DNA from 3 places in the Streptomyces sp. NPDC101490 genome. Region 2 is predicted to be linked to each of the others. Evidence: riboswitches for the same ligand, from Rfam matches in the RefSeq annotation. Region 2 holds a riboswitch; each other region holds the start of a gene.

Region 1 (6,782 bases), on a different contig from region 2:
GACGCCGACGGCGTCGACCACCTCGACATGCTCGCGGGTTTCGGAGTGATGGGCCTCGGACGGCACCACCCGGTCGTCCGCAAGGCCCTCCACGACGTCCTCGACGCCCAGCTCGCCGACCTCACCCGGTTCGACTGCCAGCCGCTGCCGGGGCTGCTCGCCGAGCGCCTGCTGGCGCACAGCCCCCATCTCGACCGGGTCTTCTTCGGCAACAGCGGCACCGAGGCGGTCGAGACCGCCCTGAAGTTCGCCCGGTACGCCACCGGGCGCCCCAGGGTCCTGCACTGCTCCCACGCCTTCCACGGGCTCACCGTCGGCTCCCTCTCCGTCAACGGTGAGAAGGGCTTCCGGGACGGCTTCGCCCCGCTGCTGCCCGACACGGCGATCGAGCTGGGCGACCTCGACGCGCTGGAGCGGGAGCTGCGCGGGGGCGACGTGGCCGCCTTCGTCGTCGAGCCCGTCCAGGGCAAGGGCGTCCAGGAGTCCCCGCCCGGCTTCCTGCGGGCGGCCCAGGAGCTGCTGCACCGGCACGGGGCCCTGCTCGTCGCCGACGAGGTGCAGACCGGTCTGGGCCGGACCGGCGACTTCTACGCCTATCAGCACGAGGAGGGCGTCGAGCCGGACCTGGTCTGTGTCGCCAAGGCGCTCTCCGGCGGCTACGTGCCGGTCGGCGCCACCCTCGGCAAGGACTGGATCTTCAAGAAGGTCTACTCGTCGATGGACCGGGTCCTGGTCCACTCGGCGAGCTTCGGCTCGAACGCGCAGGCCATGACCGCCGGGCTCGCCGTCCTCTCGGTCATGGAGAACGAGGGCACGGTCGCCCACGCGCGCCGGATGGGCGACCTGCTCTCCGGACGGCTCAAGGAGCTGGTGCCCCGGTACGAGCTGCTGCGCGAGATCCGCGGGCGCGGTCTGATGATCGGGATCGAGTTCGGCCGTCCGTCCTCACTGGGACTGCGCGGGCGCTGGACGATGCTCCAGGCGGCCCGCAAGGGTCTCTTCGCCCAGATGGTCGTCGTCCCGCTGCTCCAGCGCCACCACATCCTGACCCAGGTCTCGGGGGACCGCCTGGAGGTGATCAAACTGATTCCGCCGCTGGTCATCGACGAGGCGGACGTGGACCGGTTCGTCACCGCCTTCACCGCGGTCATGGACGACGCCCACAGCGGTGGCGGGCTGATGTGGGACTTCGGCAGGACACTGGTCAAACAGGCGGTCGCCCAGCGCTGACCCGCGCGTCGCCGGGCCCCGGCCCCGGGGTCGTATCTCTCCGTGGCCGGGCCCGTACCCGCTCCCCGGGCTTTTGCCTCTGGGGCAAGAAACTTGCCTCAGAGGCACGATCCTGGCGGAATGGACCCATGGACCATGTCCCCGGGGACAACACCCCGGCCCCCGCCCTTCCCGACGTCCTGCCGGACGTCGCCCCGCAGCTGCGGGGCCTGCGCCGCCGCCGGGGACTGACCCTGGAGACCGCCGCCCAGCGCGCCGGTCTCTCGCCCGCCCACCTCTCGCGGCTGGAGACGGGCAACCGGCAGCCCTCGCTGCCCATGCTGCTCGCCCTCTCCCGCATCTACGGTACGACGGTCTCCGAGCTGCTGGGGGAGACGCCCCCCGAACGGGACCCCGTGGTCCGCGCCGGACGCTCCGAGCCCGTCGAGGCGGACGGCTGGATCTACCGGCAGGCCGGCAGCGCCGGGCGCGCCCTCCAGTGCCTGCGGGTCCACGTGCCGTACGCCACCCGTGCGGACATCGTGCGGGTCCACTCCGGTGAGGAGTGGATCCACGTCCTGGAGGGCCGGGTGCGCCTGGCGCTCGGCGAAGCCGTCCACATCCTCGACCCCGGGGACAGCGCGCACTTCGACTCGCTCACCCCGCACCGCATCGGCGCCGCGACCTCCAGCGGGGCCGAGCTGCTCTTCGTCCACACCCTGATGCAGAGCCCCGTCGCCGAGCTGTGCCTCGGCGACGGAACTCCGCACCGTCGCTGACCCCGCCTGATCCTTCCTCCGAAAGGTTCGACATGTCCGAGAAGCACGCAGCGGTCACCGGCGAGGAGCGCGGTGAGGGCAAGTTCCCCAAGGGCCTGGTGCTCCGCCTCTTCGCCTACCTGGTGGCGGGCCACCTCTTCGCCGGCTTCCTGTACCTGCTCTTCATGATGGGCGGGCAGAACTAGGGCCCGTCTGACAATTCCCGTCGTCGCCCGCAGGGCGGCCGCGCGGCGTCAGGTGCGTGCTCTCGGCGTGCTGGCCCCAGGCCCTCGTACTGGACGTACGTGGGTCTGGGGACGGTGCGCCGAGAGTGCGTGCATGGCGTCGTGAGGCAGGCGGGAATTGTCAGACGGGCCCTAGGGCGCGGTCGGCGAGAGGCGGTGGGCCCGTACGGGTTCGCCAGGGCCGCGCTCCACGGAGTCGGCGCGGCCCGGAGGGTCCGGCTCAGACCTCGGTGAGCAGGCGCTCCCGCAGTCGGCCGAGGGTCTCCGGGGTCAGCTTGAGGCCCTCGGCGAGGTAGGTGTCCACCGAGCCCCAGGTCTCCTCGATCGTCTCGAAGGCACCTCGCAGATACTCCACCCGCGCGTCGAACAGCGGGCTCAGCAGCTCCATCACCTCGGGCGACATGGCGTCCGAGGCGGTGGAGCTGCGGCTCACCTTGTACCGGCGGTGCGGGTCGTTCGACTTCACGTAGTCGGCCTCTATCGCCGAACGCTCGACCCCGAGGGCGAGCAGGGTGATCGCGATCGAGAGCCCGGCGCGGTCCTTGCCCGCCGCGCAGTGCATCAGCGCGGGGACGCTGTCCTCCGCGAGCGCGTGCAGGATGCGGCTGTGGTCGGCGGTCCGCTCGACCACCATCTTCCGATAGGAATCGGCCATCCGGTCGGCGGCCTTGTCCCCGCCGAGGATCTCCCGCAGCTGGGCGATGTCCCCGTCCCGCACCAGCCGCCAGAACTCCTTGCCGTCGGCCGGGTCGTTCAGGGGTATGTTCACGTTGCGCACGCCCGGAAGGTCGACGTCCGCCCCCTCGACGCGCACGTCGGCCTGGTTGCGGAAGTCGAAGACGGTGTGCAGGTCCAGCGAGGCGAGGAAGGCGGCGTCCTCCTCGGTCGCGTGGGCGAGGTGGCCGCTGCGGAACAGGCGGCCGGAGCGCACCGCGCGCCCGTCCGTCGTCGGCAGGCCGCCCACGTCCCGGAAATTGCGGACCTCGGCCAGCTCGGGCTCGTTCGCTTCGACGGGCGGGACCTGCGGCAGCTGCTGCGTCACGGATGCTCCTGGAGAAAGTGGCGTTCGGGTACGGCACGGGGCCGATTCCAAGGGTCAATCATCCAGGCAGGACGAACGGGGCGCACCCCCTGGATAGGAATGGGCGATCTGTCCGTATTCACACGTTCCGGATAACACGCCCTGATTGCAGATGAGATGGGAATCGGAGCGTGAGCAGCGTCATAGAAGTGACGGATCGTGCCCGGGCGCGCGACGCAATCGCCCTACGGAAAAAGGGAGTCGAAGCAGTGCCATCCACGGAGGGTGACCGGAATTCCGGGCCCGGCGGCGAGTGGGCGCGGAACTGATAAAGCATCGGCTTGTTCGCACCGAAACGCTCGTCTAGCGTCACCGTCAATCCGGTCGGACCGCCGAATCCTGCCACCGTCCGGAATTCCCACTCATCCCATGCATGGCAGGAGCGGGGGACCCATGAAGTACGCCGGTCCCGCGACGCAGGACGGCTCGGGGTGAAGTCGCGCGAGAGCGCGGCCGGACATCTCCCGTCCGAACCCGACAGCTCACCTCGCAGGCGCCGGAGAGGAATTCGCCATGCCCGCGAAGGGTAAGCACCGCCGTCCCAGGAACAACCCCCTCACCCGGGGCATCGCCGCCGCCGGTACGGGAGGCGCCGTCGTCGCCCTCCCGCTCCTCGGCGCCACCGGGGCCCACGCCGCCGAGCAGGCGGCCCCGACCGCCCCCGCGCGGACCGTCACCGTCGCCGCCCAGGCCAAGGCCCCTGCGGCGGCTCCGGTCACCGCCCCGGCCACGCCGAAGACATACGCCGTCGTCCGCGGCGACCACCTCTCGAAGATCGCCGCCGAGCACCGCCTGACCGGTGGCTGGCAGCGGCTCTACGCGGACAACCGCCAGGTCGTCGGCGAGAACCCCTCGTTCATCCTGCCCGGCATGAAGCTCACCCTCGGGGCGAGGAGCACCGCTCCCGCCGCCGTCCCGGCGAGCCCCGCCAAGGCCGCCCCGAAGGCCGAGCACAAGGCCCCCGCGCAGGGCTCCGGCGACTCCACGCAGACCAGCCGGAGCTCCGAGCGCCCGGCGGCCCAGGCCACCACCCCGGACTCCGGCTCGGCCACGACGCAGTCCTCCGGCTCCTCGGCCTCCTCCTCCGGCTGGGTCAAGCCCGTCAGCGGCGGCTTCTCCACCCCGTACCGCGCCTCCGGCTCCATGTGGTCCTCCGGCTACCACACCGGTGTCGACTTCATCGCCTCCTCCGGCACCACCGTCCGCGCCGTCGGCGCGGGCACGGTCGTCTCGGCGGGCTGGAGCGGCGCCTACGGCAACGAGGTCGTCATCCAGCACGCCGACGGCAACTACTCGCAGTACGCCCACCTCTCCTCGCTCGCCGTCTCGGCGGGCCAGGCGGTCTCCGGCGGGCAGCAGATCGGCCTCTCCGGCTCCACCGGCAATTCGACCGGACCCCACCTCCACTTCGAGATCCGCACCTCGTCGGGCTACGGCTCCGACATCGACCCGCTGGCCTACCTCCGCCAGCACGGCGTCTCCGTCTGACGCACCCGCCCCACCGAAGGCCCGGCACCCCCGTGTGCCGGGCCTCCGGCGTATTCCGGCTTGGCAATTTCTTTATCGGTGTCATATGTCACCCGGCGTCAACCCCTCCTTACGGTCGCGTAGGTCACATCCGAAAGGGAAGGATGTCGCTCCGTGGCAGACGATTCGAGATCAACAGACAAGAACGCATTCGGGTCGTACGCGGCGATCGGTGACAGCTTCACCGAGGGTGTCGGAGACCCCGGACCCGACGGGACGTACGTCGGATGGGCGGACCGCTTCGCGGTACTGCTCGCCGACCAGCTGCCGGAGCACGACGCCTTCCGCTATGCCAACCTGGCCGTACGCGGGCGTCTCCTCGACCAGATCGTGGCGGAACAGGTCCCCCGGGCGAAGGAACTCGCCCCCGACCTGGTGACCTTCTGCGCCGGTGGCAACGACATCATCCGCCCCGGCACGGACCCCGACGACGTCGCCGAGCGCTTCGAGCGCGCCGTCGCCGACCTGACCTCCGCCGTCGGCACCGTCATGGTGACCACCGGCTTCGACACCCGTGACATCCCCGTGCTCAAGCACCTGCGCGGCAAGATCGCCACGTACACCGCCCACGTCCGGTCCATCGCCGACCGCTACGACTGCCCGGTCCTCGACCTGTGGTCGCTGCGGTCCGTGCAGGACCGGCGGGCCTGGGACGACGACCGGCTGCACCTCTCGGCCGAGGGCCACACCCGGGTCGCGCTGCGCGCCGCCCAGGTCCTCGGTCTTCCGGTGCCCGCCGACCCGGACCAGACCTGGCCGCCGGTCCCGCCGCGCGGCACGCTCGAAGTGCGGCGCGACGACATCCACTGGGCGAAGGAGTACCTCGTGCCGTGGATCGGGCGCAGGCTGCGCGGCGAGAGCTCCGGCGACCACGTCGAGGCCAAGCGTCCGGACCTCATGCCCCTCTGAGCGGCGCCGCGGCGGGGATGCGCTCCAGGACCCCACCGGCGAACACGTCGTACAGCGGCAGCGTCTCCAGGTGGACGTAGCCGATGTGGCAGTCGCAGACGGAGAGGGGGCAGGCGCGGGGCCGCAGGGCCGCACGGTACGAACCGTCGTACAGGTTCCCCAGCTCGGCCCGGACGAAGTGGCAGCGCCGGACCGTGCCCTCGCCGTCCACCGAGATCACCGACTCCCCGGTGCGGCAGGGCAGCCCCGCCGAGCGGTGCGGCTGTCTGCTGTACGGGAAGAGGGGGTCCAGCTCCGTCCACCGCGCGGCCTCCGCGTCGGTGTACGTGTGCCCCTCGGCCGCGTTCACCCACAGGTACACGTGCGGCGGCAGCGCCTCCCGCAGCCGCCGCGCGTGCTCCAGGTGCTCGGGCAGCCCGACCACCCCGACGCTGAACCTGACCCCGAGGTCCGCCAGCTCCCCGCACTTGCCGAGGAACCGCTCGTACGGGGTCTGCCCGGGGTGGTACGTGCACCAGAGCGCCACGCTCTCCCGGTCCGCCTCGGCCAGCCAGTCGGTCCGGCAGCTCAGGTTCGTCTGGATCGCCACCCGCTCGATGTGCGCGAGCCGGGACAGGTCGACCAGCGCCCGCCGGTACCAGGACCGGACCAGGCCCTCGCCCCACGGGGTGAACAGCACGCGCAGCCGGTCCTCGGCCCGGTCGGCCGCCCACCCGGTGAACCGGTCGAGCGCCGCCCGGTCCGCACGCAGCAGCTCCTTGCTGTCACGGCGCTTGGCGAAGGGACAGTAGGGACAGTCGAAGTCGCAGGAGGCGAGCGGCCCCCGGTAGAGCAGGGTCAGGTCCACGGCCGCCCCCTACTTCGGCTCGTACGCGGCCATCGCCGCCCGCACGGCGGGGGAGAACAGCTCGGGGCCGAGTCCGTCGGAGTGCGCGAGCCCTTCCGGCGACAGCCGCAGCAGCCCCTCGGGCGCCCCCGCGTCCAGCCAGCCCCGTGCCTCGAACCGGGCCAGCTCCCCGGGGAAGTCGGCGAACGGCGAGGAACCGAACCGCT
Region 2 (6,782 bases):
CGACCGGGAACGGCCGGTTGGCGTGCATCCGCCACCACGGCCGGAACACCGGCCCAGGAAGCCCCACGAGAACCGCGAGCCGCAGCAGCCCCGGAGTACCGGAGCGCAGGTACACCCCGCCCGCGTAACCGCCGACCTCCTCCACGGTCCGCAGCACGGCTTCCGTGAGGGTCCAGGCCAGGGGAGCGGAAGCGGGCCCGCCGGCGGCCCTGTCCCCGGACGGACGCCCGGTACCGCCCGCCGGTCCGGTGCCGGACGCGCCGTGGGTGGTCACACAGCCAGGATGCGCCCGACCGGAACGGCCCCGCATCCCGGCGGGACCCCCGGGGAGCGGCCCTGTTGACCGGGTGCCGTCGCCCGGTCACACTCGGTGCTCGACCGCCGTCGCCCCGGTACGGCACGGTCCCCACTCCGACCAGGGAGCACGATGACGGGCCAGGTTCTTCCGTACGACGTCCACGGCACCGGCCCGCGCAGGGCTCTCGTCCTGCACAACTGGTTCGGCGACCGCACCAGCTTCGCCCCACTGCGGGCCCGGCTGGACGGGGACGCGGGCACGTACGCCTTCGTCGACTGCCGGGGTTACGGCGAGGCCCGCGACCGTACCGGAGCCTTCACCATGGAGGAGGTCGCCGCCGACGCCCTCGCCGTCGCCGACGACCTCGGCTGGGACGACTTCTCCGTCATCGGGCACTCGATGGGCGGCAAGGCGGCGCAGCTGATGCTTCTCGACGCCCCCGCGCGCGTCCGCTCGATCATCGGCATCTCGCCCGTCTCCGCCGCCGGGTTCCCCCTCGACGACGAGACCTGGGAACTGTTCGCGGGCGCCGCCGGGGAACCGGCCAAACGGCGGGCCATCATCGACAACACCACCGGCGGGCGCCGTGACCCCGCTTGGCTGGACGCCCTCGTGGAACGGTCCGTCAGCCGCTCCTCCGCCACCGCCTTCCGCGCCTACCTGGACTCCTGGTCCCGCGTCGACTTCCACGAGCGGGTCCGCGACAACCCCACCCCGGTCCTGCTCGTCGTCGGCGCCCATGACCCGGCCCTCGGCCGCCAGGCGATGGAGTCGACCTGGCTGCGCTGGTATCCCGAGGCGCGCCTCGAAGTCCTCGCGGACGCCGGTCACTACGCTCCGGAGGAGACCCCCGGACCTCTTGCCGAGGCCGTCGAGGCGTTCCTCGCCGACTGACGGGACCTTTGCCGCGCGACCCGGGACCTCCGTCCCGGGTGCCGCTCCGGTGGCCGGGTAGCCGACGGGTACCAGGGTGCGCGAGCGCACCGGCGGAGCAGCGGAAGGGCTGAGCACGATGACGGAACAGACCGCGGGCACACGACACGAGGGCGGCGGCGGCCGGGACCGGGGCCCCGTACTGGTCGGGGTGGACGGTTCGGCGTCCGCGCTGCACGCGGTGGAGACCGCCGCGGGGGAGGCCCGCTCGCGCGGAGCGCGCCTGGCCGTCGTGCACGCCTTCACCTGGCCCCTGCTCCCCGTCCCCCTCGGCCCCTCCCCGTACGGCCCGCCCGGCGGCGGCCTCAGGCAGCAGGCCCAGGAGATCCTCGACACGGCCGTCGTACGCGCCCGCGCGTGCGCCCCGGACGTCGAGGTGACAGGGGAGATCATCGAGGGCGAGCCCCTCACCGTCCTGGCCGCCCGGTCCCGCTCCGCCGCCCTCGTGGTCGTCGGCAGCCGGGGCGTCGGCGCGTTCACCGGACTGCTCCTCGGCTCGGTCGCCGTCCACCTCGCCGCGCACGCCGGGTGCCCGGTCCTCGTCGTCCGGGGGCGCGAGGGGCCCAGCGGACCGGTGCTGCTGGCCGTCGACGGCTCCCCGGACTCCGGGGCCGCGGTCGACTTCGCGTTCGAGACGGCACGGGCCCGTGGCGCGGAACTCCTCGCGGTGCACGCCTGGGCGCCGAGGACGGGTCCCGGCGACCTCACCCCGCTCTTCCAGGGCGAGGAGGTGATCAGGGACGAGGAACAGAGGGTCCTCGACCAGGCCCTCGCGGCGGCCGGGGAGCGATGGCCCGAGGTGTCCGTCGAACGGCGGCTCGTCCGGGGCCGGACCCGGTCGGTGCTGCTCGCGGAGAGCGCCGACGCCCAGCTGGTGGTCCTGGGGGCCCGGGGCCGCGGAGGGTTCGCGGGCCTGCTCCTCGGCTCGGTCAGCCAGGCGATGCTGCACCACGCGCAGAGCCCGGTCGTGGTGGTCCGGGGCGCGGCGGGAGAAGCCGGAGCGGCCTGAGGCGACCGGGCCGGACTGCCCCGGCGGGACCCGGCTGAGACGACCGGGCTGGATTCGCCCGGTGGGACCCGGCTGAGACGACCGGGCCGGATTCTCCCGGTGTGATCCGGTTCCACCGGGGGCGGTGCCTACCCTGGAGGGAGGAGACACGGGCGGGAGGCGGGGTCCCCGCCCCGCCCGGGGCCGGCGCGGTCGGAAGGGCGGCGCGCGATGTTCTTCGGCGATCGTACGGACGCGGGGCGGCAGCTCGCCGCCCGTCTGGACCACCTCAAGGGCCGGGACGTCCTGGTGCTCGGTCTGCCGCGCGGCGGAGTCCCGGTGGCGGCGGAGGTCGCCGCCGCCCTGGGCGCCCCGCTCGACGTCTGTCTGGTCCGCAAGCTGGGTGTGCCCCGGCAGCCCGAGCTGGCGATGGGCGCGCTCGGCGAGGGAGGCGTCCGGGTGCTCAACGAGCGGGTGCTGCGGGACGCCGGGGTGACGGAGCGGGACCTCGCGGCGGTGGAGGAGCGCGAGCTGCGGGAACTGGAGCGGCGGGGCCGCCGCTACCGGGGGAGCGGGCCGTCCGAGCCGCTCGCGGGCCGGACGGTCCTGGTCGTCGACGACGGGTTCGCCACCGGGGCCACCGCCCTCGCGGCCTGCCGGGTGGTGCGGGCCGGGGGAGCGGCCCGGATCGTCCTCGCGGTCCCGGTCGCCCCGCGCGGCTGGGCGGCCCGGCTGGGCGGCGAGGCCGACGAGACGGTGAGCGTGCGGACACCGGATCTGTTCTTCGCGATCGGACAGTTCTACGGGGACTTCTCACAGACCCCGGACACCGAGGTGATCGCGTGCCTGGAACGGAACCGGGCCGCGCGGGGGCCGGTGGCCCGGGGCGCGGACGACCTGGCGGTACGGGGCCGGGACGACGTGGTGGCTCGGCGTGCGGACGGTCCGGTGGTGCGGGACGGGGAGGGCCGGACGGTCCGGGGCACGGGCGGTGCGGCGGTCCCGGGCGGGGACGGGCCAGTGGTGCGGGGCACGGGCGGTGCGGGTGTCCCGGGCGGGGACGGACGCGTGGTGCGGGACGGGCCCGTGGCGAGGGACGTCCGTGTTCCGTTTCCCGGTGGTGAGCTGCCCGGACGGCTCGTGGTGCCCGAGGACGCCACCGGTGTCGTGCTCTTCGCCCACGGCAGTGGCAGCGGCAGGCACAGCCCCCGCAACCGCGCCGTCGCGGCGGCGCTGAACCGGGCCGGGCTCGGCACGCTCCTGTTCGACCTGCTCACCGAGGCAGAGGCGGCCGACCGGGCGCTGGTCTTCGACGCGCCGCTGCTCGCCGGGCGGCTGTCCGGGGCCACGGAGTGGCTGTCCCGGGACCCGGCGGGCGCCGGACTGCCGCTCGGGTACTTCGGGGCGAGCACGGGGGCCGCCGCCGCGCTGTGGGCGGCGGGCGATCCCGCCTCCCGGGTGGCCGCCGTCGTCTCGCGGGGCGGGCGGCCGGACCTCGCCGCGAGACGACTGGGGCTGGTGCGCGCCCCGACGCTGCTGGTCGTGGGAGGCCGTGACGCACGGGTCGTCGAGCTGAACCGGCGGGCCCGGTCGCTGTTGCGCTGCGAGAGCGAGCTCGCCCTGGTGCCGGGCGCCGGTCACCTCTTCGAGGAGCCGGGCGCCCTGGAGGAGGTGGCGGGGCTCGCCACCTCCTGGTTCACCGGGCACCTACGGGATCAGTAGGCCCCGTTGACGTTGTCGATGGAGCCGTAGCGGTCGGCCGCGTAGTTGCAGGCGGCGGTGATGTTGGCGACCGGGTCGTACTGGTCCACGGGCGTGCCCGGCACGTGGTAGGCGAGGAAGGTCGGTTCGATGACCTGGAGCAGCCCCTTGGAGGGTGTGCCCGCCACCGCGTTGGAGTCCCAGAGGTTGATGGCCCGGGGGTTGCCGGAGGACTCGCGCATCACGTTGCGGAGGATGCCGTCGTACGAGCCGGGGATGCCGTGCCGGGCCATCACGTCCAGGGACTCCCGGATCCAGCCGTCGAGGTTGTCGGTGTACTGGGCGGCGGCGATCGGGACGGCCTTCAGGGCGACGGTGGCGGCGGAGGAGACCGCCCCGGTGGCGGAGGCGCCGGTGCCGGTGGCCACGGCGGGGACGGCCCGGCTCTCGGAACGGTTCGCCCGTTCGGTCGAGTCGGACGCCTTCCGCGCCTCGGCGGGGGTGGCCTTCGCGGACAGCCGATGAATCGTCAGTTCAAGGCCGGGGTGAATGAGTGACGGATTGTCACCCACGACGTTCTTGTTGGTCCGGTAAAGACCTTCCCAGCCTCCCTGAATTCCCTTCTTCTGGGCGATGAGGGAAAGGGAGTCGCCGCTGACGACCGTGTAGGTGCGGGCGTCGGCGGGAGCGGCCGGGACCTTCGCGGGGGCGGCGGGGGTGGCCGCCGGGGCGGTGACGGCGGTGCGGGCGACGGATTCCTGGACGCCGGAAACAGGCGCGGCGCCCGCCATGGCGGGGGCGATCAGGGGCAGGGCCAGGGCGGCTCCACCCGTGCTGATCAGCGCCCAGCCACGGGAGACGGAGCGGCGGGGTCGGCGGTGCTTGCTCTGAGCGGGCATGACGGATTCCTCTCCGGCGCCTGCGGGGTGAGCTGTCGGGTTCGGACGGGAGATGTCCGGCCGCGCGCACGCGGCTGCACCCCGAGCCGCCCCGGATTCCCGGGTCGGCGTATTCGTGGGTCCCCCGCTCCTGCCGTCGGGTGAAAAGGAGAAGTGTTTCGAACGGTGGCAGGATTCGGCGATCCGCTCGAATGCAGGTGACCGTAGGGCAGTCATGCGGCATGGAACAAGAGGATCAGTGGCGAGAAATGCGGAAAGGATCACGGAATTCGGATGATTCAAGATCGAACGCGATCCGGGCGGGCGGGGAATTCCTTGCCCGGTACGGGCCCGGAGCCCCTGGCCTCCCGGTTCACCGCGAGGGTAGTGAGTCGCGTCACGCGGAACCTGATGTCCGCATATGACCCTTAGTTCCGTTAATGGGGAAGTGTGGCGTAAAGGCCCATCGCCACGATGGGCATTGAGTGTCAAATGCGGCAAAACGGGCATTCCGCGTGAAAGATGAGAGTGATCCCGACCGAGGAGCCCCCGGATGCCACCCACCGTCCCCCCGCTCAGCCCCGACGCCCTCGACCGCGAGGCCGCCGCCCTCCACGACAGTGCCGTCTGGCAGCGGATCGTCGAGGAGTGGACCGCCGCCCCGCCCGCCGCGACTCCGGCCCTGCCCGCGGCCCTAGCCCCGGCCCTGCCCGCGGCCCCGGCCGCGCCTCCGCTGCCGCCCGTGCCGGGCCCCTCGCCCGCCCGCGTACCCGGCCTCGCGCCCCCGCCCGGCGAGGGCGTGGGGCCCGAGGCGTGGCGGCGGCTGCTCACCGTCCCGGTGGACCGGCTCGTCACCGACGCCCTCGGCGCCCTGCCCCCACCCCCGCCCGTCGAGCGCCGCCTCCCCGGCCGGATCGGAGCCGTCCTGCCCGACCGGCTGCACGCCTGGCGCCGGATCGGCAGCCCGGAGCTCCGCCCCTCGGTCCACCTCGGCTACGCCCGCCTCGTCCTGACGGAATGGGGCTGGCAGAACACCCCGTACCGGCTGCGTGACGCCCGGGGCGCCCGGTGCGTGTGCGGCGCCCTGCTCGCCGCCCACCGCCTGGGATACGGCGGCGGGGCGACCATGAACGAGGCGGCCGCCTGGATCATGACCGAGCTGCGCTCACGCGGATGGCACGAGCTGATCGGGCCGTGGAACCGGGCTCCCGGCCGCACGGCGGACGATGCGGTGGCCCTGCTCGACGCCACGATCCGCCGCGCCGCGCTCGCCGGACGCTGAGCCGCCCCGGATCAGCAGCTGACGCTCGGTTCCCCGGTCTCGATGTGGCCGGTGCGCCGGCGCGACCAGGTCCCGTCGAGGGTCGGCGAGGACGGTGGAGCCGTACCGGCCGTTCTGGTGCGCGACGCCGTCGAAGTGTCCCTCACGGGTCGAGTCCGCCGGGACGGTGTACGTCCACGGGTCGTCCGGACGGTGGACGTTCGAGCGGATCGTGAACGTCACGGGACCCGCCGAGGTGCTGCTCGGCCGGAACCGCGGGGCCGTCCTCCCGGTGCCCGGCCCGGTCGCGTACCGGGCCGGGCGCCTCGACGGCCCGGCCCGCTCAGACGGTACGGACCTCCACGCCCGCCTCGGTGAGCCGCGCCACCGCCTCCGGAGCGATGCCGGTGTCCGTGACGAGGAGGTCGACGCGGTCCAGACCGCAGATGCGGGCGAACGCCCGGCGGCCCATCTTGGAGGAGTCGGTCACCACCACGACCCGGCTGGCGCGCTCGGCGAAGAGCCGGCTGATGCTCGCCTCGTCCTCCTGATGGGCCATCACGCCCAACTGGGGGTCGACCCCGTCGACCCCCAGGACCACCACGTCGAGCACGACCTCGTTGAGCACACCGACCGTCAGCGGTCCCACCAGCTCGTACGTCTGGGGCCTGGCCACCCCGCCGGTCGCGACGATCTTGATCTGGGGGCGCACCGCCAGCTCGC
Region 3 (6,782 bases), on a different contig from region 2:
GATAGGGCGATCCCATCGAGGATGTCGTGCTCGCTGACGACGACCTCGTGCGCCCCGACCCGCTCCACGATCTCCCTCAGCACCAGTGCACCGGCGACGATCACGTCCACCCGGCCCGGGTGGATCACCGGGATCGCGGCCCGCTCGGCGTGGGTGGAGGCGAGCAGCCGCTCGGTCACCTCGGCCACCTGGGCGGCGGAGATCCGGGAGTGGTGGACCTTCGCGGAGTCGTACTCGGGGAGGCCGAGGGCGATGGCGGCGACCGTGGTGACGGAGCCCGCGAGACCGACGAGGGTCCCGGCGTCGCCGATCGGGACGGTCTCGGCGGCCAGGTCGAGGGCGGCGCGGACGTCGGCGCGGATCGCCTCGGCCTCCTCGGCGGTCGGCGGGTCGTGCCGGACGTGCCGCTCGGTGAGCCGGACGCAGCCGATGTCCACGGAACGGGCGGCCTCGACGTGCCGGTCGCCGGTGACGAACTCGGTGGAGCCGCCGCCGATGTCCACCACCAGGTACGTCCGGTCGGCGGGCAGCTCGCCGGTGGCCCCGGCGAAGGAGAACGCGGCCTCCTGCTCGCCGGTGATGACCTCGGGCTCGACGCCCAGGATCTCCACGACCCCGGCCACGAAGTCCGCGCGGTTCTCGGCGTCGCGGGAGGCGGAGGTGGCGACGAACCGGAGCCGCTCGGCGCCGAGCTCGCGGATGACGGCCGCGTACTCCCGGCAGGCGGCGAAGGTCCGCTCCAGCGCCTCGGGGGCGAGCCGTCCCGTGCGGTCGACGTCCTGGCCGAGCCGGACGATCGTCATCCGCCGGTCCAGCTCGATCAGCTCGCCCGTCGTGGGGTCCACGTCGGCGACGAGCAGCCGGATGGAGTTCGTGCCGCAGTCGATTCCGGCGACCCGGGTCACTTGGTCTCCCCGCCGTCGGAGGACTCGGCGGTCCGGCCGTCCTCCTCCTCGGGGGCGCACGGGGTGACGCAGGGGCCCTTGGCCCACCACTCGGGGAGCATGGCGAGGGCCTCGTCGCCGAAGGGGTTCACGCCGGGGCCCGCGACGAGCGAGTGGCCGACGAGGACGTGCAGGCACTTGACGCGGTCGGGCATCCCGCCCGCGCTGGGGAAGCCTTCGAGGACCTCGATGGCGTCGCGGCGGGCGAGGTAGTCCTCGTGCGCGGCACGGTAGGAGGCGGCCAGCTCCGGGTCGGTGGCGAGCCGGGCCTGCATCTCCTTCATGACCCCGTTGGCCTCCAGGGTGCCGATGGCCGAGGCCGCCCGGGGGCAGGTCAGGTAGTACGTGGTGGGGAAGGGGGTGCCGTCGGGGAGCCGGGGCGCGGTCTCGACGACGTCGGGCCGACCGCAGGGGCAGCGGTGGGCGATGGCGCGCAGCCCGCGGGGCGGCCGGCCGAGCTGGAGCTCGAAGGCCGCGATGTCCTCGTCGGTGGGCTCGGTGCGTGCGGTCTGCGGAGGGGGCGTTTCCATGTCTGCCTTGCTCGTGTGTCGCGTACGGGAGGGGAGGGTCAGGGGCGGTCGGCGTGGTCGACGCCGTCCCAGAGGTTGTCGTACCAGGGGCGGTCGGCCGCGCCCTGCTCGGCGCGGGGCCGTCGCTCCGCGTCGGGGTCGTCCACGGTGAAGCCGGTCTCGCCTGGCATCAGGTAGTGCAGGTGCTCACGGGCGAGGCGGCGGACGTAGGCCGGGTCCTGGAGACGGGCCTTCTCGTCCCTGAGTTCCTCGACGCGCCGGGCCGCCTCGGCGGCCCTGCGCTGCTGCTCGGCGATCTCGCCCTGCTGGGACACGTAGCTCCGCATGGGGTAGGCGAGCGCCACCACGAGGGAGCAGACGACGAGGGCGAGGAAGGCCGCGCGGCCGGTGAGCCGGGAGCGGCGGGCCTGGCGGCGGGTCTGGGAGCGGTAGACACGGGCGGCGGTCTGCTCGCCGAGCAGCCTGATCCGGGTCGCGGTGGAGAACCGGTCCCGGTTCTTCGCGGCCATGTCGTGTCGCCTCCCCTGTTCACGCGTACGTCCCCGCACACGGTACGGGACCGGGTGCGGGGACGGACGGAACTACCGGGTGCGACTCCGTCAGCCCTTGAAGCGCGGGAAGGCGCTGCGGCCGGCGTAGACGGCGGCGTCGTCGAGGATCTCCTCGATGCGCAGCAGCTGGTTGTACTTGGCGACGCGCTCGGAGCGGGCCGGGGCGCCGGTCTTGATCTGGCCGCAGTTGGTGGCGACGGCGAGGTCGGCGATGGTGACGTCCTCGGTCTCGCCGGAGCGGTGCGACATCATGCACTTGAAGCCGCTGCGCTGGGCGAGCTCGACGGCGTCGAGGGTCTCGGTCAGCGAGCCGATCTGGTTGACCTTGACGAGCAGGGCGTTCGCGGAGCCCTCCTCGATGCCACGGGCCAGGCGCTCCGGGTTGGTGACGAAGAGGTCGTCGCCGACGATCTGGACCTTGGTGCCCAGCTTGTCGGTGAGGACCTTCCAGCCGGCCCAGTCGTCCTCGAAGAGCGGGTCCTCGATGGAGACCAGCGGGTAGGCCGCGACCAGCTCCTCGTAGTACTCGGTCAGCTCGGCGGCGGAGAGGGACTTGCCCTCGAACTCGTACTTGCCGTCGTTGTAGAACTCGGAGGCGGCGACGTCGAGGGCGAGCGCGATGTCCTTGCCGGGGGCGTAACCGGCTTCCTTGATCGCTTCGAGGATCAGGTCCAGCGCGGCACGGTTGGAGTCGAGGTTCGGCGCGAAGCCGCCCTCGTCGCCGAGGCCGGTGGAGAGGCCCTTGCGCTTCAGGACGCCCTTGAGCGTGTGGTAGACCTCGGTGCCCCAGCGGAGGGCCTCGGAGAAGGACTCCGCGCCGATCGGGGCGATCATGAACTCCTGGATGTCGACGTTGGAGTCGGCGTGCGACCCACCGTTGAGGATGTTCATCATCGGAACGGGCAGCAGGTGCGCGTTCGGGCCGCCGAGGTAGCGGAAGAGCGGGAGGTCGCTGGCCTCGGAGGCGGCGTGCGCGACGGCGAGGGAGACGCCGAGGATGGCGTTGGCGCCGAGCGACGACTTGTCCGGGGTGGCGTCCAGGTCGAACATGGCCTGGTCGATCAGACGCTGCTCGGTGGCGTCGTAGCCGACGAGCTCCGGGCCGATCTGCTCGATCACGGCGAGGACGGCCTTCTCGACGCCCTTGCCCTGGTAGCGGTTGGGGTCACCGTCGCGAAGCTCAAGGGCCTCGAACGCACCGGTGGAGGCTCCGGACGGAACGGCAGCACGGCCGGTGCTGCCGTCGTCGAGGCCGACCTCGACCTCGACGGTGGGGTTGCCTCGGGAGTCCAGGATTTCCCGGGCTACGACGACGTCGATGGACGGCACGAGCATCTCCTTATGGGATGTGACGCTGGATGTGACGCAAGGTCGGCGCAGGGTCGGCTTGGCCTTGCGTCAAGAGCCTAACCGGCTCGGAGGCTCCGGCCAGCCGGGCGCCCGCCCCCTGGGACGAAAAAGGGCCCAAGGGCATGCATTCAGGGGCGAAAGACCCCGGATCTACTGGACAGTAACCATGAAGTCTCCCGAAAACGCCGGGTCCACCGTCCTCGGGGCGCGAGGACGGCGGGTCCGCCCGCGGCGGGGAATCCGGGCGGAGGAGGGGAATCCGTACGTGGCGGGGACCCGGCCCGTGGCGGGGTGTCCGCACACGGCGGGGGCGCGCCGGGAGAGGGGAGGGGGAGTCCCGTTCGTGGCGGGGAATCCGCCCGCACCCGGAGTTCCGTCCCTGACGCGCGTCGGCGCCCGCGCCTCCGCCCGTGACCGCGCCCGTGACCCGTAAGAGCAAAGAGAAAGAGGAGCGGGAGGCCCCGGACGGCGGAAACCCCGGCCCGGCGCGCACGGGGGGAGGCGCGCCGGGCCGGGGTGGTCACCGCGGGAGGGTCGTCGGTGCCGTACGGGCCACCGGACCCGTACGGACCGCCGGGCTCACTTGAGGTGGAGCTGCTGGCCCGGGTAGATCAGGTCGGCCTGGTCGACGACGTCCTTGTTCAGCTCGAAGAGCTTGGCCCAGCCGCCCTTGACGCCGTGCGCCTGGGCGATGCCGCTGAGGGAGTCGCCGGCCACGACCTTGTACTCGCCGTCGCCCTTCTCGACCTTCTTGCCGGTCGGGGTGGTGACGGTCGCCTTCGGCGCGGCCTGCTGCGTGACCTTCTTCGGGGTCTGGCGCTGCTCGCTGCGGGTCGTCGGCTGCTCGGCCGACCGCTGCTGCTTCGGCTGCTGCTTCGGCTGCTGGGTGACGGTCTTGGGGGTGCTCTCGGCGGCGCCGCCGTCGTAGGAGGCACGGGAGAGGCCCACGCCGCAGCTCGGCCACGCGCCCTTGCCCTGGCCCGCGAGGACCTTCTCGGCGATGGCGATCTGCTGGGACTTCGACGCCTGGTTGGCGGTCGAGGCGTAGGCGGTGCCGCCGTACGCGGCCCAGGTGGAGGCCGAGAACTGGAGGCCGCCGTAGTAGCCGTTGCCCGTGTTGATGGACCAGTTGCCGCCGGACTCGCACTGGGCGACGCGGTCCCACTCGGAGGCCGTGGCGGCCGAGGCGGTGCCCGCGGTCATCAGCGGGGCGGCGACGGCGACACCGGTGACGCCGACGAGCGTGACGACCTGGGTGGCCTTGGAGGGACGGCGGTGTTTGCCCTTACCGGAAAACAGCATGGAGATTCTCCTCACCGACGCCTGCGAGGTGAGCTGTCGGGTTCGGGCCAATGAGTTGCCCGGCCGCGTGTCCCAGCACGCGACTTCACCCCAAGCCGGTCGTCGGCCGTCTGTCTCGACGGCCGGGGCCGGCACTTACCTTGGGTCCCCCGCTCCTGCCTTCGGCGCTTGCGCGACGACTGTTCCCGACGACCGACGGCAGGATTCGGCGTTTCGGTCGACGGGGCCCGCGGTGGCGAGCGGTGATGACCGTAGACACAGACCCACCGGAAGTTCAAAGAGGCGAATGACGGACATTCCGGCCCTCCTTGCCTTCCGGCGGGGGGGGTTTGCGCAGGTGAGAGGTGACGGGAGCAAAGTTTGCAGACGTGACACGCCAGTTGGGGCGAAGAGACCCATGTCTCACTTGCCCAGAACCGGACATATGACCCCGAATCACTCCGCCTGCGCGGTCGGACCCTCCGTCAGGTCAAGGCTCTGACCAGGAAGGATGAGGTCCGGGTCGGTACCGACCGTCTTCCGGTTGGCGTCATAGAGCGCGGTCCAGCCTCCGGGCAGCTCGTTCTGCTGTGCGATGTCGGACAGGCTGTCGCCCGCCTTCACCGTGTACGCGCCCGAAGTGCCCTGACTGTCCGTTCCGTCCGAGCCCTTGGAGGCGTCGGTCACGGACTTCGCGGCGGTCTCCCCGGAGAGACCGTCACCCGGTGCCGCATGGCGGCCGGTTTCAGAAGTTTCGCCCGAATTGCCGGTTTCCTCCGCGGCTGCGTCGCCCCGGTGCTTGCCCGAGCCCGTGGACGGAGCACCGGTCGTCGGCTCGCCGGACGTGCCCGGTGTGACCGATCCGTCGGGCGCGGTGGTGCCGGGGTCGGGGGCCACCGGGGAGACGGGCGCCGTCGGGTCGACCGGAGCCCCCGTCACCGGCGCGCCCGTCGAAGGCGCCGCGGGGCCCGTGGGCGCCGCCGTGGCCGTGCGCGCCTCGGCGGTCCTTCCCGCCGCGCTCCGGGACTTCTCCGCCGCGCTGGAGGACGACGGGCCCGTCGTACGGTTCGACTCGGCGACGGGGCCGCCGGAGGGCTTCGGGAGGTCCGCGGGGCCCGGGTCCACCTTCGGCCGGGCCCCGTCGTTGACGAGTCCCGCGATCGGCGCGCAGGTGGCCCACGCGGTGGAGCCCTTGGCGAGGGCCTTCTCGGCCACCGCGATCTGCTGGGCACGGCTGGCCAGGTCGGGGCTGGGCGCGTAGGCGAGACCGCCGTGCCGCTCCCAGCTGTCCTGGGTGAACTGGAGGCCGCCGTACAGGTCGTTGCCGAGGTTGGCGCTCCACTGGCCGCCGGACTCGCACTCGGCGACCCGGTCCCAGGTGGCGGCGTCGGCGGCGGACGCCGAGCCGGTGGCGAGCAGGGGAAGCGCCATGGCGGACCCGGTCACCCCCGCGGCGACGACGATGGCGGGGGCCTGACGGGGGCGGCGGTGTCGTCCGTTCCCGGAACGCATAGGAGCGCCTTTCGCGTGACAACTGGGGTGGTCGAACTGAGTTGTCGGGGAACGTAGCCGTATTCGAACGCTCATCACAAGTCGATGCACCCGCGATCACGCGAAGATCACATTTCTGATACCCCATCAGATCCGTGGAGGGGTGCGGCCGGAGAGAACTCCACCGGAAGGGTGCGCAGCCCCCGCATGATGAGCCCGCCGCGCCACCGCAGTTCGGCCGGATCGGCGGCGAGCCGCAGGTCCGGGAGACGGGTCAGCAGGGTCGCCAGGGCCGTCTGCCCTTCGAGCCGGGCGAGCGGCGCGCCCAGGCAGTAGTGGATGCCGTGCCCGTATCCGAGGTGCTGGTTGTCGCGCCGGGCGAGGTCGAGGACGTCCGGCCCGTCGAACCGCTCGGGGTCCCGGTCGGCGGCGGCGAGGACCACCAGCACCGGGTCGCCCGCCGGGATCTCCTGCCCGCCGATCGTCAGCGGCCGGGTCGCGTACCGCCAGGTGGCCATCTCCACCGGCCCGTCGTACCGCAGCAGCTCCTCGATCCCGGTCTCCAGGAGTCCGGTCTCCCCGGCGGCGATCGAGTCCTGGAGCCGGGCGCGCTGCTCCGGATGCCGGAGAAGTGC

The links. A riboswitch is a leader RNA that binds a small molecule or an ion and turns the genes downstream of it on or off. The one in region 2 is predicted to bind cyclic di-AMP.
Region 1: it holds a riboswitch for cyclic di-AMP, as region 2 does, so the genes downstream of both, ACIRQY_RS01305 (peptidoglycan DD-metalloendopeptidase family protein) here and ACIRQY_RS18410 (transglycosylase SLT domain-containing protein) in region 2, are expected to answer to the same signal.
Region 3: it holds a riboswitch for cyclic di-AMP, as region 2 does, so the genes downstream of both, ACIRQY_RS27330 (transglycosylase family protein) here and ACIRQY_RS18410 (transglycosylase SLT domain-containing protein) in region 2, are expected to answer to the same signal.

What each region holds. Positions count from the first base shown of each region.
Region 1 is NZ_JBIWNI010000001.1:291,496-298,277, forward strand. Features, by position in the region: gene ACIRQY_RS01285 (aspartate aminotransferase family protein) at 1-1,230, shown strand, start outside; gene ACIRQY_RS01290 (XRE family transcriptional regulator) at 1,359-1,988, shown strand; gene ACIRQY_RS01295 (DUF6126 family protein) at 2,021-2,173, shown strand; gene ACIRQY_RS01300 (tyrosine-protein phosphatase) at 2,433-3,254, opposite strand; cyclic di-AMP (ydaO/yuaA leader) riboswitch at 3,647-3,802, shown strand; gene ACIRQY_RS01305 (peptidoglycan DD-metalloendopeptidase family protein) at 3,807-4,781, shown strand; gene ACIRQY_RS01310 (SGNH/GDSL hydrolase family protein) at 4,935-5,729, shown strand; gene ACIRQY_RS01315 (STM4011 family radical SAM protein) at 5,716-6,576, opposite strand; gene ACIRQY_RS01320 (STM4012 family radical SAM protein) at 6,586-6,782, opposite strand, start outside.
Region 2 is NZ_JBIWNI010000008.1:182,823-189,604, reverse strand. Features, by position in the region: gene ACIRQY_RS18430 (SpoIIE family protein phosphatase) at 1-274, opposite strand, end outside; gene ACIRQY_RS18425 (alpha/beta fold hydrolase) at 428-1,192, shown strand; gene ACIRQY_RS18420 (universal stress protein) at 1,311-2,240, shown strand; gene ACIRQY_RS18415 (phosphoribosyltransferase family protein) at 2,451-3,941, shown strand; gene ACIRQY_RS18410 (transglycosylase SLT domain-containing protein) at 3,935-4,819, opposite strand; cyclic di-AMP (ydaO/yuaA leader) riboswitch at 4,824-5,010, opposite strand; gene ACIRQY_RS18405 (hypothetical protein) at 5,352-6,080, shown strand; gene ACIRQY_RS18400 (hypothetical protein) at 5,964-6,302, opposite strand; gene ACIRQY_RS18395 (DeoR/GlpR family DNA-binding transcription regulator) at 6,403-6,782, opposite strand, start outside.
Region 3 is NZ_JBIWNI010000019.1:59,823-66,604, reverse strand. Features, by position in the region: gene ACIRQY_RS27350 (exopolyphosphatase) at 1-905, opposite strand, end outside; gene ACIRQY_RS27345 (DUF501 domain-containing protein) at 902-1,474, opposite strand; gene ACIRQY_RS27340 (septum formation initiator family protein) at 1,513-1,983, opposite strand; gene eno (phosphopyruvate hydratase) at 2,074-3,360, opposite strand; gene ACIRQY_RS27330 (transglycosylase family protein) at 3,955-4,677, opposite strand; cyclic di-AMP (ydaO/yuaA leader) riboswitch at 4,681-4,854, opposite strand; gene ACIRQY_RS27325 (transglycosylase family protein) at 5,113-6,168, opposite strand; gene ACIRQY_RS27320 (cytochrome P450) at 6,276-6,782, opposite strand, start outside.